Regions from separate parts of the Brevundimonas sp. NPDC090276 genome, predicted to be linked through region 3. Evidence: predicted binding sites of a transcription regulator. Region 3 holds the regulator's gene; each other region holds the start of a gene.

Region 1 (5,058 bases), on a different contig from region 3:
GGGCCTGCCCAAGACCCGATCCGGCAAGATCATGCGGCGCATCCTTCGCAAGATCGCCGAAAACGAGATCGGCGCCCTGGGCGACACCTCGACCCTGGCCGACCCTTCGGTCGTCGACGACCTGGTGAAGAACCGGGCCGCCTGACGACCCTCCCCTGCTCTCCCCGGAGCAAGCGGCCGGCGTTCCTGAAAGGGGGCGTCGGCCGTTTCGTCATTTGAGCCTGAGCCACGGCGGCGCTAGACAGCCCCGACAGCGAACAGGAGCAGACCATGAGCGGAACCGTCCTCATCACCGGCGCCACGGCAGGCATCGGACAGGCTGCGGCGCGCCGCTTCGCCTCGGCGGGCTGGAAGATCATCGCCACCGGCCGCCGCGCCGAGCGTCTGGACGAACTGGTCGCCGAACTGGGCGCGGACGTGGTCCATCCCCTCGTCTTCGACATCCGCGACGAGGCCGCCATCGACGCCGCGCTGGACGCCCTGCCCGAAGGCTTTGGCGACATCGACGTCCTGATCAACAACGCCGGGCTCGCCCTGGGGACCGCCGCCGCCCAGGACGCCGATCTGGACCAGTGGCGTCAGATGATCGACACCAACATCACCGGCCTGGTGACCATCACGCGCCGTCTGCTGCCGCGCCTGATCGCGCGCAAGGGCGCCATTCTGAACATCAGTTCGGTGGCCGCCACCTATCCCTACAAGGGCGGCAACGCCTATGGCGGCACCAAGGCCTTCGTGCGCCAGTTCTCGCTGGGCCTGCGGTCGGACCTGCACGGCACGGGCGTGCGCGTCACCTCCATCGAGCCCGGCATGACCGAGACCGAGTTCACCCTGGTCCGCACCAGCGGCGATCAGGCGGCGTCGGACGCCCTCTATGACGGCGCCCGGCCGATGACGGGCGAGGACATCGCCGAGACCCTGTTCTGGGTCGCGACCCTGCCGCCCCACCTGAACGTCAACGCCCTGGAGCTGATGCCGGTCAGCCAGTCGTTTGCGGGCTTCCAGGTGGCGCGGGACTGAGGACTCCAGCTTCGCCGCTTCCGGGATGACGGCGAGGGGCCTAGAATGACGGCATGGCTTCGCCCGCAACCGAAACCGAGCTGAAGTTCCGCCTCGGACCAGGCGCGGTCGTGCGCCTGTCGGGACACCCGGCGCTGCAAGGCCCCCAGACCAGCCAATCCCTGCGCTCGGTCTATTTCGACACCCCCGACGGCGTCCTGCGCGCGGCCGGATGCGGCCTGCGGGTGCGGACGACGCCCGACGGCTTCGTCCAGACCCTGAAGCGCCAGACCGCCCCCGGCCAGACCGCCCGCGACGAATGGGAGGTTCCTGTCCCCACAGAGGCGCTGGACCTCGCCGCGCTCAAGACCACGCCCGCGCACAGGTTGCTGAGGGGCCGCCGCGGCGACCTGTCGCCTCGCTTCGCCACAACCGTCGTGCGCCGCATCCGCATGGTCGACTGGGCGGGTGCCCGGATCGAGGTCGCCTTCGACGCAGGCGACCTTTCGGCGGGCGAGAAACGTGAGCCCATCTACGAACTGGAGCTCGAGTTGAAGGCAGGCGAACCCGCCGCCCTGTTCAGCCTCGCCCGGAGGCTGGCGCGTGACCTGGCCATCGTCCCGGTGTTCGAGAGCAAGGCCGAGCGCGGCTGGCGGCTGGCCGACGGCGAGAGCCGCGCTCCCCGCCGCGCCGTCGCCACGCCCCTGTCGCCCGACGCGACGACGGCGACGGCCTTTCGGCGCATCGCCATGGCCTGTCTGTCCCAGGTTTCGGCCAACGCCGAACTGTTGCGGGTCGTGCGCCGCCCCGAGGCCGTGCATCAGATGCGGGTGGGCCTGCGCCGCCTGCGCGCCGCCGTCGGCGCCTTCAAGCCCCTGCTGGCCGAGCCTGAGCGTGAACGCGTCGAGACCGAACTGAAATGGCTGGCGCGCGAGGCCGACGCCGCCCGTGATCTGGACGTCTTCATCCGCGACGTCTTTCATCCGACGGCGCTGGCGGCCCCGTCGCCGGGCCTTGCGCCGCTGGGGCGTCATCTGCTGACCGCGCGGGGACAGGCCTATGACCGTGTGTTGGCGGCCATCGCCTCGCCGCGCTACGCCCTGCTGATGCTGGAGACGACCGCCTGGATCGAGGCGGCCGCCCTGCCCGACGGACCCCTAGCCCCCTTCGCCGTCGAGGCCCTGAGCCGGCTGCACCGTCAGGTCGAACATCGCGCTCGTGACCTGGCCGAACTGGACGCCGAGGCCCGCCACCACCTGCGCATCCGCGCCAAGCGTCTGCGCTACGCCGCCGAGTTCTTCGCCGACCTGTTTCCCGCCGCTCGCCGCCGCGCCCGCTATCTGAAATCTCTGGAACGGCTGCAGGACAGGCTCGGCGAACTGAACGATCTGGCCGTGGCGCGCGACCGGATCCCCGGCGAGGCCGCTCTGGACGACGCCGACATCGCCTTCGCCGTCGGGCGTGTCATCGGCCGACGTGAGCGCGACGAGGCCGCGTTGTTGACCGCCGCAGTCAAGGCCTGCGGGCGTTTCCACGACGCACGCCCCTTCTGGACCGGGCGTAAGTCACGTCAGAAACGGTCGTAGATCGCATTTTGTTCTCACGCCCCAAATGAGAACATCTTGTGAACCAGAACAAACCATGCACATAGTCCGTTTCACAGAGGGAGCGGGTCCTGGCGGGTCTCTCCCAAAGCCCAGAATGGAATCATGGCAAGGGAGAGAAAACCAATGGCACAGGCGGCATTGAAGCTCGTGGGTAAAGAAGACGGCGAAAAGCAACGCGCTCTGGAGGCGGCGATCGCGCAAATCGATCGCGCTTTCGGCAAGGGCTCGGTGATGAAGCTCGGCAAGGCCGGGCAGGTGAACGAAATCGAGAGCGTCTCGACCGGTTCGCTCGGACTGGACATGGCGCTCGGCATCGGCGGTCTGCCGGTCGGGCGGGTCATCGAGGTGTTCGGCCCTGAATCCTCGGGCAAGACCACCCTGGCCCTGCACACCGTGGCCGAGGTCCAGAAGAAGGGCGGCGTGGCCGCCTTCGTCGACGCCGAGCACGCGCTCGATCCGGTCTACGCCCAGAAGCTGGGCGTCAACCTCGACGACCTGCTGGTGTCGCAGCCCGACGCCGGCGAACAGGCGCTGGAGATCGTCGACACCCTGGTGCGCTCGGGCGCCGTGGACATCGTGGTGGTCGACTCCGTCGCCGCCCTGACGCCCCGCGCTGAAATCGAAGGCGAGATGGGCGACAGCCTGCCCGGCCTGCAGGCCCGTCTGATGTCGCAAGCCCTGCGCAAGCTGACGGCCTCGATCTCCAAGTCGAAGTGCATCGTCCTCTTCATCAACCAGATCCGCCACAAGATCGGCGTCATGTACGGCTCGCCGGAAACGACGACGGGCGGCAATGCGCTGAAATTCTACGCCTCGGTCCGCCTCGACATCCGCCGCACCGGCGCGATCAAGAACCGCGACGAGGTCGTCGGCAACACCACCCGCGTCAAGGTGGTCAAGAACAAGGTCGCCCCGCCGTTCCGCGAGGTCATCTTCGACATCATGTACGGCGAAGGCATCTCCAAGATCGGCGAGATCATCGATCTGGGGGTCAAGGCCAATGTGATCGAGAAGGCGGGGTCCTGGTTCTCCTACGACTCCACCCGCATCGGTCAGGGCCGCGAGAACGCCAAGGAGTTCCTCAAGAACAATCCCGACATGGCCCTCGCCATCGAGAAGGCCGTGCGCCAGTCCACGTCCAAGATCGCCGACGACATGCTGGGCGCGCCCGAGCCCGACGAAGGTCAGGATATGGAGGGCTGATCCCCCTCTTCTAGAGCTTCCGTCCGTCGACCCGCGACCCGCCTACCGACCCCGCGGGTCGGTCGGACGGAGACCGGCCCGCCCGAGCATCTCGGGCGGGCCTCTTTTTTGTCTGAAGCCAGGACTTCGGAGAAGCCCTACAGCGGTCCGCCGACCCGGCACTCATGGCTTATCTGGGCATCATAGTAGGGTGTCTGGTGCTGGAAGGTCTGCACCCACACGCGGCCTTCAAACTCCCAGCAAATATCACTGGAATAGCCTGCAACCGTCGTTTTCGACGCGTCGGTATAGTAGGTATAGGCATAGACATAGAGCGGCGCCTTGAGCGCCATCGCCGGCGACGCCGCCAGGGTGACCAGAAGGCTCGCAGCCGCAAGTTTGACTATTTTACGCATGCCAGATCTCCTCGAGATATCACGCCTGAAGGGCCCCCCAGGCCCACTTACATAACGACGATTCTTGAGTCTCCACCCGCTCTTTTACACCCCTGAGTTGCGTCAAACGGACCCACCCCCATGACCACCGCCACCGCCGATCTCTGCGACGCCCATCCCGAAAAGGTGAAGGTCTGCCAGATCCCATTCCGCAGCTTCGGTCGGGTCGCAGCCTTCCACGGCCCCATCCGCACCCTCAGCGTGCTGGACGACAACGCCCTGGTCCGTCAGGCGCTGGAGCGGCCGGGTCACGGCGCGGTGCTGGTGGTCAATGGCGGGGGCTCGCTCAAGCGCGCCCTGGTCGGCGACAATCTGGCGACGCTGGCGATCGACAACGGCTGGGCCGGGATCGTGGTCCACGGCGCGATCCGCGACAGCGGAGTCATCAACGCCATGCCGGTGGGCATAAAGGCCGTCGGGACCATCCCCCTGCGCGCCGACCGCGACGCCGTCGGCGAGATCGACATCCCCACCGCCTTCGGCGGCGTCATCTTCACCCCCGGCGACTGGCTCTACGCCGACGAGGACGGCGTCATCGTCGCGCCGCACCGCCTGCACGATTAGAGCCCGCCCGGCCGGAAAAGCACGCCCCGGCGCGCACGATCACGCGCGAGTGATGCGTTCGGCGCAAAATCCCTATATGACGCCCGTTCCGATATTCTCCCCGCGCGCCCGAATTCCTTAGAGCGATACGCCATGACCAGCCTGAAACAGATCCGCTCCACCTTCCTCGACTACTTCGCGGCCGACGGCCACGAGAAGGTGCAGTCGGCTCCGCTGGTGCCGCAGAACGACCCGACCCTGCTGTTCGTCAA
Region 2 (5,058 bases), 240 kb from region 3:
GTCTTCGCCCTGAAAGACGGTCATCTGGAAGAGCGTGCGGCCGAGGCCCAGACCTACTGAGGTCAGGCGACAGCCTCGGCGCGGTTCTTGATCACGCCGAGGACGTTGCGATGGAAGTCGCCGAGGAAGACGCCGCCCCACCATGCCGCATAGTCGTTCATCGGCGTGCGGATCCAGTAACGGGTGGTCAGGATCAGGTCTGAACCGCCGCCCGCCGTGGCCTCGATGCGATAGCGGCCTTCCTCCAGTCGCAGATAGTCGCTGTCGACGGTCAGGTGTTCATCGAGGATGAGGCGCGAGGCGTCAGGGCCGACGTGGAAGGTCCAGGCCAGGGCGCGCTCAGGCGTCCATTCGGTGATGTGTTCCTCGAAGCGAACGCCCCGCGCCCATTGCAGATGCCGCACCGCGCCGACGCCGACGCCGGCCATCCGCGCGTCCTGCGGTCTAGGAATGCCGACCAGGTCGTGGCTGAAGTTCCAGCGGTGCTCGCGGTCCTTGATGGCGCGGATGTCGGTCAGGTTGTTCCAGACGACCTGAGGCGCGGCGTCGATATGGATGCGACTGACGACCTCACGAGTCTGGGCTTGTGGCGGGCGATCAGCTTCGACCGGGACGCCGATCAGCGGCACGGCCAGCAGAGCGAGGCAGGCCACGCGACCCGGACGGCTCTTCATGACGCCTCCGGCAATCACCCCGCCCAGAATGCCCGAACCGTAAAAGATGGGCGCCGCCATCACCAGACAGACCGAGCCCTCGCGAAGAACTACGCCGGCGCAGACCAGCATGACCGTGACGGTCAGGGCTGAAATGCTGGCGTGAGAGCCGCTACCCTTGATCCCGTTGGGGTCCGACACCGCGACGGCGAGGATGCAGGCCGCGATTGGCGCGCCCAGCAAGAAGCCGATCAGCAACATTCCTGAATCGGGCGCATTCAGCCGGGTCCATCCATAGATGCCCAAGGCATAGACCAAGCCGCAGGCAACCGCCGTCGCGAAGACACGATAGGCCGGCGGTTCTTTCGGCGGAACGGGCAGGGGACTCAGGCCGGGGCGATCAGCAGTCATGGCCCAACCATGACGAGCTTTGCCTTTCGCCGCCAGACACAGGCTGTGGCGAGCGGGCTCTGGGCCGGCGGGGCAGTTCAGCCAGCGGCGGCGGCGCCCCACAGGGTGCGCAGCCTCGCGCTGCGGCCGCAGCCGATGCGGTAGGCTTCGTATTGTGCCGGGTGCCGACGGGCGAAGTCCTGATGCTCGGGGGCGGCGGGCCAGAACCGCATGGCGGGATAGACGGGAGTAAGGAAACCGGCCCCCTTGGCGCCTAGCGCGGTCCGCGCGGCCGTGCGGGAGGCCTGAGCCGTGGCCGTCTGGGCGTCGGTCGCATAGACCGCCGTGACGTAGGACGGACCCTGATCACAGACCTGTCCAGTCTGATCAGTCGGGTCGATGGTGCGCCAGAAGCGGTCGACCAGAGTGCGGTAGCTGACCACGGCCGGGTCAAATGTCACCAGCACAGCCTCGCGATAGCCGGTGCCGCCGCGCACGACCTGTTCATAGGTCGGATTGGGCGCCGTGCCGCCGACGAAGCCCGACACTGCGGAGCGTACGCCGGGCAGGCCGTCGAAGGCCTTTTCCTCGGTCCAGAAGCAGCCGCCCGCGAAGATCGCTGTCTGAAAGCCGGGCGGCGGCCGCTCCGGCGACGCGGCCTCAACCGGCGTTTCCGCGGGCGAGCAGGCCGCCGTCAGGGCTATGGCGATCAGCAGGACGACACGCGACGACATGGGAGGCTCTCCCGTTCAATGCTTCACCAAGGTGGGGAAGGCGAGGACGACGCGCGAGCGCGGCAGTTGTGTTCCGCGCTTGCAATGAGAACAAAGCAGGAATATAGAACATTTCAGGAACAACGGAGCTGGGGATAAACCGATGTCGCGTTGGGTGAGGGATATGCTGTCGCTTGCGTCGTGCGGCGGCTTCGTCTGGATGATCTGGCAGGCGTCTTTCCTGGTGGCGTGATCGCCGCATCGACTCCCTGCATGATCACAATCCGGCCGCGCGGCGGTCGGATATGAGAGGTCCCGACGGGCGGGATCAGCGGAGTTTGTGTTGGCGGAAACGACGAACAGTCAGGGCTTTGTCCATCTGCGGGTCCGCAGCGCCTATTCCTTGCTGGAAGGGGCGATCAAGGCCGGCAAGATCGGCAAGATGGCTGCGGACGCGGGAATGCCCGCCGTCGCCGTCGCTGACCGCGCCAACCTGTTCGGCGCGCTGGAGTTCAGTCAGAACACCAAGGACGCGGGCGTTCAGCCCATCGTCGCCTGCGCCCTGCCGGTGCTCGGCATCGGCGGCCAGGTCGCCGAACGCTGGGCCAAGACCCCGACCGTGGTGCTGCTGGTCCAGAACGAGCAGGGCTGGCTCAACCTGTGCGCCCTGTCGTCCGCCGCTTACCTCGACGCGGGCGAGATGTCGGAGCCCGGCGTCCCCTGGGCGCAGGTTGTGGATAAGTCCGAGGGGCTGATTCTGCTGTCGGGCGGTCCCGACGGCCCGATCGACCCCCTGTTCGTCCAGAACAAGCGCGAAGATGCGCTATCTTCTCTTGCAGAGATGAAACGCGTTTTCGGTGACCGTTTCTATGTCGAATTGCAACGCCACGGTCTGCCGCAGGAGCCTGCGGCGGAGAAGGGCCTGGTCGAATGGGCCTACGCTAACGACGTGCCTCTGGTCGCCACCAATGACGTCTATTACGCCAAGGCGGCTCAGGCGAAGTCGCACGACGCGCTGCTGTGCATCTCCGACGGCGCCTTCACCGGTCAGGAGGATCGGCGCCGCATCACCGGGGAGCACTGGTTCAAGACCGCCGAGGCCATGCGGACCCTGTTCGCGGACCTGCCCGAAGCCTGCGACAACACCATCGACATCGCCCGCCGCTGCGCCTTCCTGGTTCAGACCCGCGCGCCGATTCTGCCGCGCTTCGACACCGGGGCCGGACGCTCTGAGGCTGACGAACTGGCGCACCAGGCGCGCGAGGGGCTGAAGCTCCGGCTGGAGAAGAACAAGGCTTATGCGCCTGAGGAAGACTACTGGGCCCGCCTCGAATGGGAGGTGGGGATCATCCAGCAGATGGGGTTCCCCGGCTACTTCCTGATCGTTTCGGACTTCATCAAGTGGGCCAAGGTGCACGGCATCCCGGTGGGGCCGGGCCGGGGCTCCGGCGCCGGTTCGCTGGTGGCCTGGTCGTTGACCATCACCGATCTGGACCCGCTGCGGTTCGGCCTGCTGTTCGAGCGCTTCTTGAACCCCGAACGGGTCTCCATGCCCGACTTCGACATCGACTTCTGCCAGGAGCGGCGGGAAGAGGTGATCGACTATGTGCAGGATCACTACGGCAAGGACCGGGTGGCCCAGATCATCACCTTCGGCACGCTGCAGGCGCGGGCCGTGCTGCGCGACGTCGGCCGGGTGCTGCAGATGCCGCTGGGCCAGGTGGACCGGCTCTGCAAGATGGTGCCGAACAACCCGGCCAACCCGGTGACCCTGGCCCAGGCCATCGACCTGGAGCCGCGCCTGAAGGAGGCGCGCGACGCCGAGCCGGCGGTGCGGACCCTTCTGGAAACGGCGCTGGAGCTGGAGGGGCTGTACCGCAACGCCTCGACCCACGCGGCAGGCATCGTCATCGGCGACCGGCCGCTGACCGAGCTGGTGCCGCTGTATCAGGACCCGCGTTCGACCATCCCGGCCAGCCAGTTCAACATGAAGTGGGTCGAGCCGGCCGGTCTGGTGAAGTTCGACTTCCTGGGCCTGAAGACCCTGACGGTGCTGGACCGGGCGCGCGAGTATCTGGAACGGCGCGGCGCGGCGCCGGAATGGAACCTGCTGCCGCTGGACGATCCCAAGACCTATGAGCTGATGGCCTCGGGCCAGACGGTCGGGGTGTTCCAGCTGGAATCCCAGGGCATGCGCGACACCCTGCGCAAGATGCGCTGCGGGTCCATCGAGGAAATCACCGCTCTGATCTCTCTCTATCGGCCGGGGCCGATGGAGATGATCGACACCTATATCGACCGGAAATTCGGGCGGGCCGAGGTGGACTATCTGCACCCCAGCCTGAAGGAGGTGCTGACCGAGACCTACGGCGTCATCATCTACCAGGAACAGGTGATGAAGATCGCCCAGATCCTGGCGGGCTACAGTCTGGGTGAAGCCGACCTTCTGCGCCGCGCCATGGGCAAGAAGAAGAAGGAGGAGATGGATTTCCAGCGCCTCCGCTTCGTCAAGGGCGCATCCGAGAAGTCCGTGCCAGAGGCCCAGTCGGGCTCCATCTTCGACCTGGTGGCCAAGTTCGCGGGCTATGGCTTCAACAAGTCCCACGCCGCCGCCTATGCCCTGATCTCGTTCCAGACGGGCTGGCTGAAGGCCAACCACCCGGTCGAGTTCTTCGCCGCCTCGATGAGCCTCGACCTGTCGAACACCGACAAGCTGGCGGTCTTCTATCAGGACTGTCGGCGGTTCGAGATCCCGGTTCTGGCCCCCGACATCAATCGCTCCTCCGCCGACTTCGACGTGGCGTGGAAGGACGGGCAGGGCAGCGTGCTTTATGCCCTGGGCGCCATCCGCAACGTGGGTCTGGAGGCGATGAAGCACGTCGTCGAGGTGCGTGAGGCGGGCGGGCCGTTCGCCGACATCTTTGACTTCCTGGAGCGGGTCGACCCCAAGGCGGTCAACAAGCGGGCGCTGGAAGGCCTGGCCAAGGCGGGCGCTTTCGACAGCCTGAACTCCAACCGCCGCCAGCTGTTCGAGCAGGCCGACACCCTGATCGCCTATTGCCAGAGCGTCGCCGCTGAGCGTGCGTCGTCGCAGGTCAGCCTGTTCGGGGCGGATCAGGCGGGGGCCGCGCGACCGCGCCTGAAGAGCGTCGAGCCTTGGGCCGGCCCCGACAAGCTGGATCAGGAACTGGCGGCCGTCGGCTTCTACCTGTCAGGGCACCCGCTGGAAGACCTGACCCCCGCCTTGAAGCGCAAGCGCGTGACCTTCGTGGCTGAGGCTCAGGGTCTGGCCGAGGCGGGCC
Region 3 (5,058 bases):
GACCCTGATGCACGGCAAGACTTCGCCGATCCAGCATGAGGGCCGCAGCCTGTTCAAGGGCCTGCCGTCACCCTTCACGGCCACCCGCTATCACTCCCTGGCCGTGCGTCGCGAGACCCTGCCGGCCGAGCTGGAAGTCACCGCCTGGACCGCCGACGGCGAGATCATGGGCCTGGCCCACCGCACCCGGCCGATCCACGGCGTGCAGTTCCACCCGGAATCCATCGCCACCGAGCACGGCCACGACATGATCGCCAACTTCCTCGATCTGGCGGGCGTCAAGCGTCTGAGTACGGTCTGACGCCATGGACGGTTTCAAGCCTCTGCTGGGCAAGCTGGTGGACGGGCGCGTCCTGACGTCGGAAGAAGCCCACGCCTTCTTCTCCGCCTGTCTGCGCGGCGAACCGACCCCCTCACAGGTCGCCGCCGCCGTCACCGCCCTGCGCATCCGCGGCGAGACGGTGGACGAGATCGTCGCCTTCGCCACCGCCATGCGCGACGCGGCCCTGTCGCTGGACCACCCCTTCGACGAGGTGATCGACACCTGCGGCACCGGCGGCGACGGCCAGCACACCTATAATGTCTCGACAGCCGCCGCCTTCGTCCTGGCGGGCGCGGGGCTCAAGGTCGCCAAGCACGGCAACCGCGCCATCAGCTCAAAATCCGGCTCGTCCGACGTCCTGGCGGCGTTGGGCGTCAACCTCGACGCCACCATCCCGCAACAGGCTCGCGCCCTGGATCAGGCCGGCATCGCCTTCCTGTTCGCCCCCACCTACCACGGGGCCATGCGCCACGTCGGCCCGGTGCGGTCCGAGATCGGTTTCCGCACGGTTTTCAACCTTCTGGGGCCGCTTTGTAATCCGGCGCACGCGAACCGTCAGGTCATGGGCGTCTATGATCCCGCCCTGCTAGGGCCTCTGGCCGAGGTTCTGGGCCGTCTCGGCGCCCGCCGCGCCTGGACCGTTCACGGTCAGGGTCTGGACGAGCTGACCACGACCGGCCCGACCGAGGTGGCCGAATGGAAGGACGGCGTCGTCCGCCGCTTTACCGTCACCCCAGCCGACGCCGGTCTGCCTCTGGCGACGCTGGACGACCTGCGCGGCGGCGACGCCGAGTATAATGCGGCGGCCCTGAAGGCCCTGCTGGCGGGTGAACCCGGCCCCTATCGCGACATCGTCGTGCTGAACGCCGCCGCCGCCCTGGTCGTGGCCGACCGCGCCGCCGACCTGCGCGAAGGCGCCAAACTGGCCGCCGCCGTCATCGACGACGGTCGCGCCGCCCGCGCGCTGGAAACCCTGGTGCGCGTCACCAACACCCCCATCGACCCTGAGGCCGCATGACCGACGTTCTGGCGAAGATCGCCGCCTACAAGCGCGACGACGTAGCCGCCCGCAAGCTTGCGACCTCTCAGGACGCCATCGAGGCACTCGCCGCCCAGGCCTCGGCCCCGCGCGGCTTCCGCGCCGCTCTGGAACGGGTCGCCGAAGAAACCGGCCGCCCCGCCCTGATCGCCGAGATCAAGAAGGCCAGCCCGTCCAAGGGCCTGATCCGCGCCGACTTCGACCCGCCCGCGCTGGCCAAGGCCTATGAGCGCGGCGGCGCGACCTGCCTGTCGGTGCTGACCGACGGCCCCAGCTTCCAGGGCGACGACGCCTTCCTGGCCGCCGCCCGCGACGCGGTCGCCCTGCCCTGCCTGCGCAAGGACTTCCTGGTCGATCCCTGGCAGGTGGCCGAAAGCCGCGCCCTGGGCGCCGACTGCATCCTGATCATCCTGGCCATGGTCGATAACGCCCTGGCCGCCGACCTGCTGGCCGAGGCCGAGCGCTTCGGCATGGACGCCCTGATCGAGACCCACGACGAGGCCGAAATGGCCCGCGCCTGCGCGCTCGGCGGCGACCTCGTCGGCGTCAACAACCGCAGCCTTCGCACCTTCGAGGTTGACCTCGACGCCACCGAGCGCCTGTCCATGCTGAGCCCGGTGAAAGCCCTGCTGGTGGCCGAAAGCGGCATCTTCACCCCTGACGACGTCCAGCGCGTCGCCGACGCCCACGCCCAGGCCATCCTCGTCGGTGAAAGCCTGATGCGTCAGGACGATGTGGAAGCGGCTACGCGGGCGCTACTGAGCTGAGCGATCATGCAGAATGCCGTCCACGATCTTCTAGCGCTTACGCCGACGCTACATGACGGGGTGGATTTCTCTGTTATCGAACGGGCGACGCCGATTCTCGATCGTTTAGCCGCCCCTCTGTCGGCGGCAGACATCGAGGCCCTCATGTCCCTACTGCCAGCCAATGGCGACACGGCGTTTGGACTCAACTGGACCATTCTCCACGCGATCGAATCGTCACCTGCCTGGCCCTGCTGGGACTTGCTCGCAGAATCCCTCGACCACGAGTGGCATGAGCTTCTTTTGGCCCGCCTAAAAAACGGCGGCTACGCCCCACCTGCGTAGGTCGACGCTGTTAAGTTGACATTCAGCAAGAACACTTACAGAACATCGACAACGGTTCACGCCTTGTTCTGGAAGCCTTGCGCCCATGCTCACCAAGAAGCAGCACGAACTCCTGATGTTCATCCACGAACGGATTCAGGAAACGGGCGTCTCGCCCTCCTTCGATGAGATGAAGGAGGCGCTGGATCTGGCGTCCAAGTCGGGCATCCACCGGCTGATCACGGCGCTGGAGGAACGCGGCTTCATCCGCCGTCTGGCCCACCGCGCCCGCGCGCTGGAAGTGACCAAGCTGCCGGAACAGGCCACGGCAGGCGCGCCGCGCGGCCATGCCGGCTTCAAGCCCGGCGTGATCGAGGGCGGCGGTCGACCCAAAGCGGCTGAACCGGCTAACGACAGCCGCGAACTGGCCCTGATGGGCAAGATCGCGGCGGGCACCCCCATCGACGCCATCGAGCATGAAACCGCCCGCTATCCGGTGCCGGAAGCCATGCTGGGCGCGGGCGAACACTATCTGCTCGAGATCGAGGGCGACTCGATGATCGAGGCGGGCATCCTCAACGGCGACATGGTCATCATCAAATCGACCGCAGACGCCTCGTCCGGCGAGATCGTCGTGGCCTTGGTCGAAGGCGAGCAGGCGACGCTGAAGCGCCTGCGCAAGAAGGGCGCCTCCATCGCCCTGGAGCCCGCCAACCGCAACTACGAGACCAAGATCTACGGCTCGGATCAGGTTGCGGTTCAGGGCAAGCTGGTCGGCCTTATCCGCCGCTATCACTGAAGTCGGGATCGGCCTGACGCGTCCAGGGCCTCTGTCCCCTCACGTCAGCCGCCCACACCGCCTTCCAGCCCGCGCCGACGCGCCACAGCTCCACCGAGCCCCCGCGCGCATAGTCCACGCCGTCCAGCACCAGCCTTCCGGCGCATGAGGCTGGCAATGACGCCAACTCGGCGCGGCTGCTGACAACCGACGCCGACCGGCACATCAGGTCCAATTGCTCCGCCGACGGCGGCTTCTTGCCCCACCACAGGGCGATCGGTCCCGACCCGGCCGTTTCCGGCGCGCAGAAGGACCGCTTGCAGGTCCAGCCCGCCTCCGGCCTTGGTGTCAGTTTCAGTCCACGCCGCCTTGACCACAGGTCCGCCGCGAACTGTCGCACGCCGGGCCGCACCACGACCGCCGCCTCCGCCTGACGCCAGGCCGCATTGGTCCCCCCGTCGCCGATCCACAGATCGGGCGCCGCCGGGCGCGGCCAGATCAGCACCGCCGCCGCCAGCGGCAGGCCCAGCCAGCGCAGCCGCCCCCGCCAAAGGCAGATGAACAGGATACCCAGAAAGGCGACCGGCAGAGCCGCCGCCGGGGCGATGGCAATGGTCTGAACCGCCCCCGGCAGGCCTGCCGTCCAGTGGCCGATGGCCAACATCAGATCGACGCCCTTGCCCGCCAGCCACAGGAATGGCGCGCCCAGCCCCAACGGCTCCAGCACCGCCCCCAGAGCCAGCGCCGGCATCAGGATGAAGTCCGCGATCGGCGCTGTGCCGAGGTTGGCGATCAGGCCATAGACGGCGGTGCGGTTGAAATGCTGCATGGCGAAGGCCGCGACCGCCAGGGCGTGCATGGTCACAGCCTGCCGATCCAGCAGGATGGCGACAAAGGCGATGGAGGCCGTGATCGCCGCGCGCTCGGCCGGCGGCGGCGCGCCTGACACCATCAGATAGGTCCCGACCGCGATCAGCCCCGCGACCGCCGCCACCTTCTTCCCCGACACCCGCAGCGCCAGCCACGGCCAGGCCGCCATGCCCAGCCGAACCCCGAAGAAGACAAAGCCCCCGACGATGGCCATGTGCAGGCCCGAGATCGACAGGATATGCGCCAGTCCGGAATCGCGCATGGCGTCCAGATCCTCGCGCCCGATCCAGGTCTCGTGCCCCGTGGTCATGGCGGCGGCGATCCCGCCGGTCCGCTCGCCCAGCCGCGCCACGATCCGCTGCGCCAAGGCGTAGCGCGCCGCATTGATCTTCATCGCCAGCCGCACCCGCCACGGCGGCTCGGGCAGAACCGTCGGTCGTGTCTGGCCCAAGGCGAACAGCGTACCGCCCATCCCCTGAAAATAGGCGTTGCGGCCGAAGTCATAGGCCCCCGGGCTGGCTGGCGCGGGCGGCGGATTCAGGATGCCGTAGAGCCGCACGGGCACCCCCGGCGCCGGCGGCTCGCCCGGCACCGTGGCCCGCAGCCGCACCGGCGTCGCCTCGGGCGCCAGCCCTCTGATCCGCACCGGTGCCACGACGATTCGCGCGCCGCGCTCGCCGGGACTGTCGACATCGATGACCCAGGCCTCGAGCACAGTCGGTTCGGCCAAGGCTGGCGCAATCGGCCCGCTGACCGCCTCGGTCCGTAGCTTGGCCACCGCCGCCCCGCCGCACAGGCAGGCCAGCATGAGCAAGGCCAAGGTCCAACGGCGCGCCAACCCGAACCGCCGGCCCGCCAGCCAGGCCCCGCCGGTCAGCACCGCCGCTACCATCAGCGGCCACGCCGCCGGCTCGCTTCTCAGCGCGAAATAGGCCGCGCATCCGCCGCCGAAGAAGATCGGGGCCCACAACCGCCACCG

Evidence for each region. The regulator LexA, encoded in region 3, represses DNA repair genes until DNA is damaged. The targets are predictions, from matches to a motif close to ATGTTCNCNANNTGTTCT.
Region 1: a site for LexA is predicted at 2,614-2,631, ahead of recA (recombinase RecA). Genes of this name have one in related genera too.
Region 2: a site for LexA is predicted at 1,883-1,900, ahead of dnaE (DNA polymerase III subunit alpha). Genes of this name have one in related genera too.

The regions. Positions count from the first base shown of each region.
Region 1 covers NZ_JBIVYK010000001.1:775,950-781,007, reverse strand. The annotation lists gene acs (acetate--CoA ligase) at 1-145, shown strand, start outside; gene ACIQTU_RS03725 (SDR family NAD(P)-dependent oxidoreductase) at 271-1,020, shown strand; gene ACIQTU_RS03720 (CHAD domain-containing protein) at 1,074-2,585, shown strand; gene recA (recombinase RecA) at 2,730-3,809, shown strand; gene ACIQTU_RS03710 (hypothetical protein) at 3,947-4,204, opposite strand; gene rraA (ribonuclease E activity regulator RraA) at 4,325-4,807, shown strand; gene alaS (alanine--tRNA ligase) at 4,940-5,058, shown strand, end outside.
Region 2 covers NZ_JBIVYK010000002.1:358,000-363,057, forward strand. The annotation lists gene ACIQTU_RS07510 (ABC transporter ATP-binding protein) at 1-60, shown strand, start outside; gene ACIQTU_RS07515 (hypothetical protein) at 63-1,064, opposite strand; gene msrA (peptide-methionine (S)-S-oxide reductase MsrA) at 1,142-1,777, opposite strand; gene dnaE (DNA polymerase III subunit alpha) at 2,100-5,058, shown strand, end outside.
Region 3 covers NZ_JBIVYK010000002.1:600,103-605,160, forward strand. The annotation lists gene ACIQTU_RS08700 (anthranilate synthase component II) at 1-301, shown strand, start outside; gene trpD (anthranilate phosphoribosyltransferase) at 306-1,340, shown strand; gene trpC (indole-3-glycerol phosphate synthase TrpC) at 1,337-2,128, shown strand; gene ACIQTU_RS08715 (hypothetical protein) at 2,135-2,452, shown strand; gene lexA (transcriptional repressor LexA) at 2,538-3,230, shown strand; gene ACIQTU_RS08725 (ComEC/Rec2 family competence protein) at 3,211-5,058, opposite strand, start outside.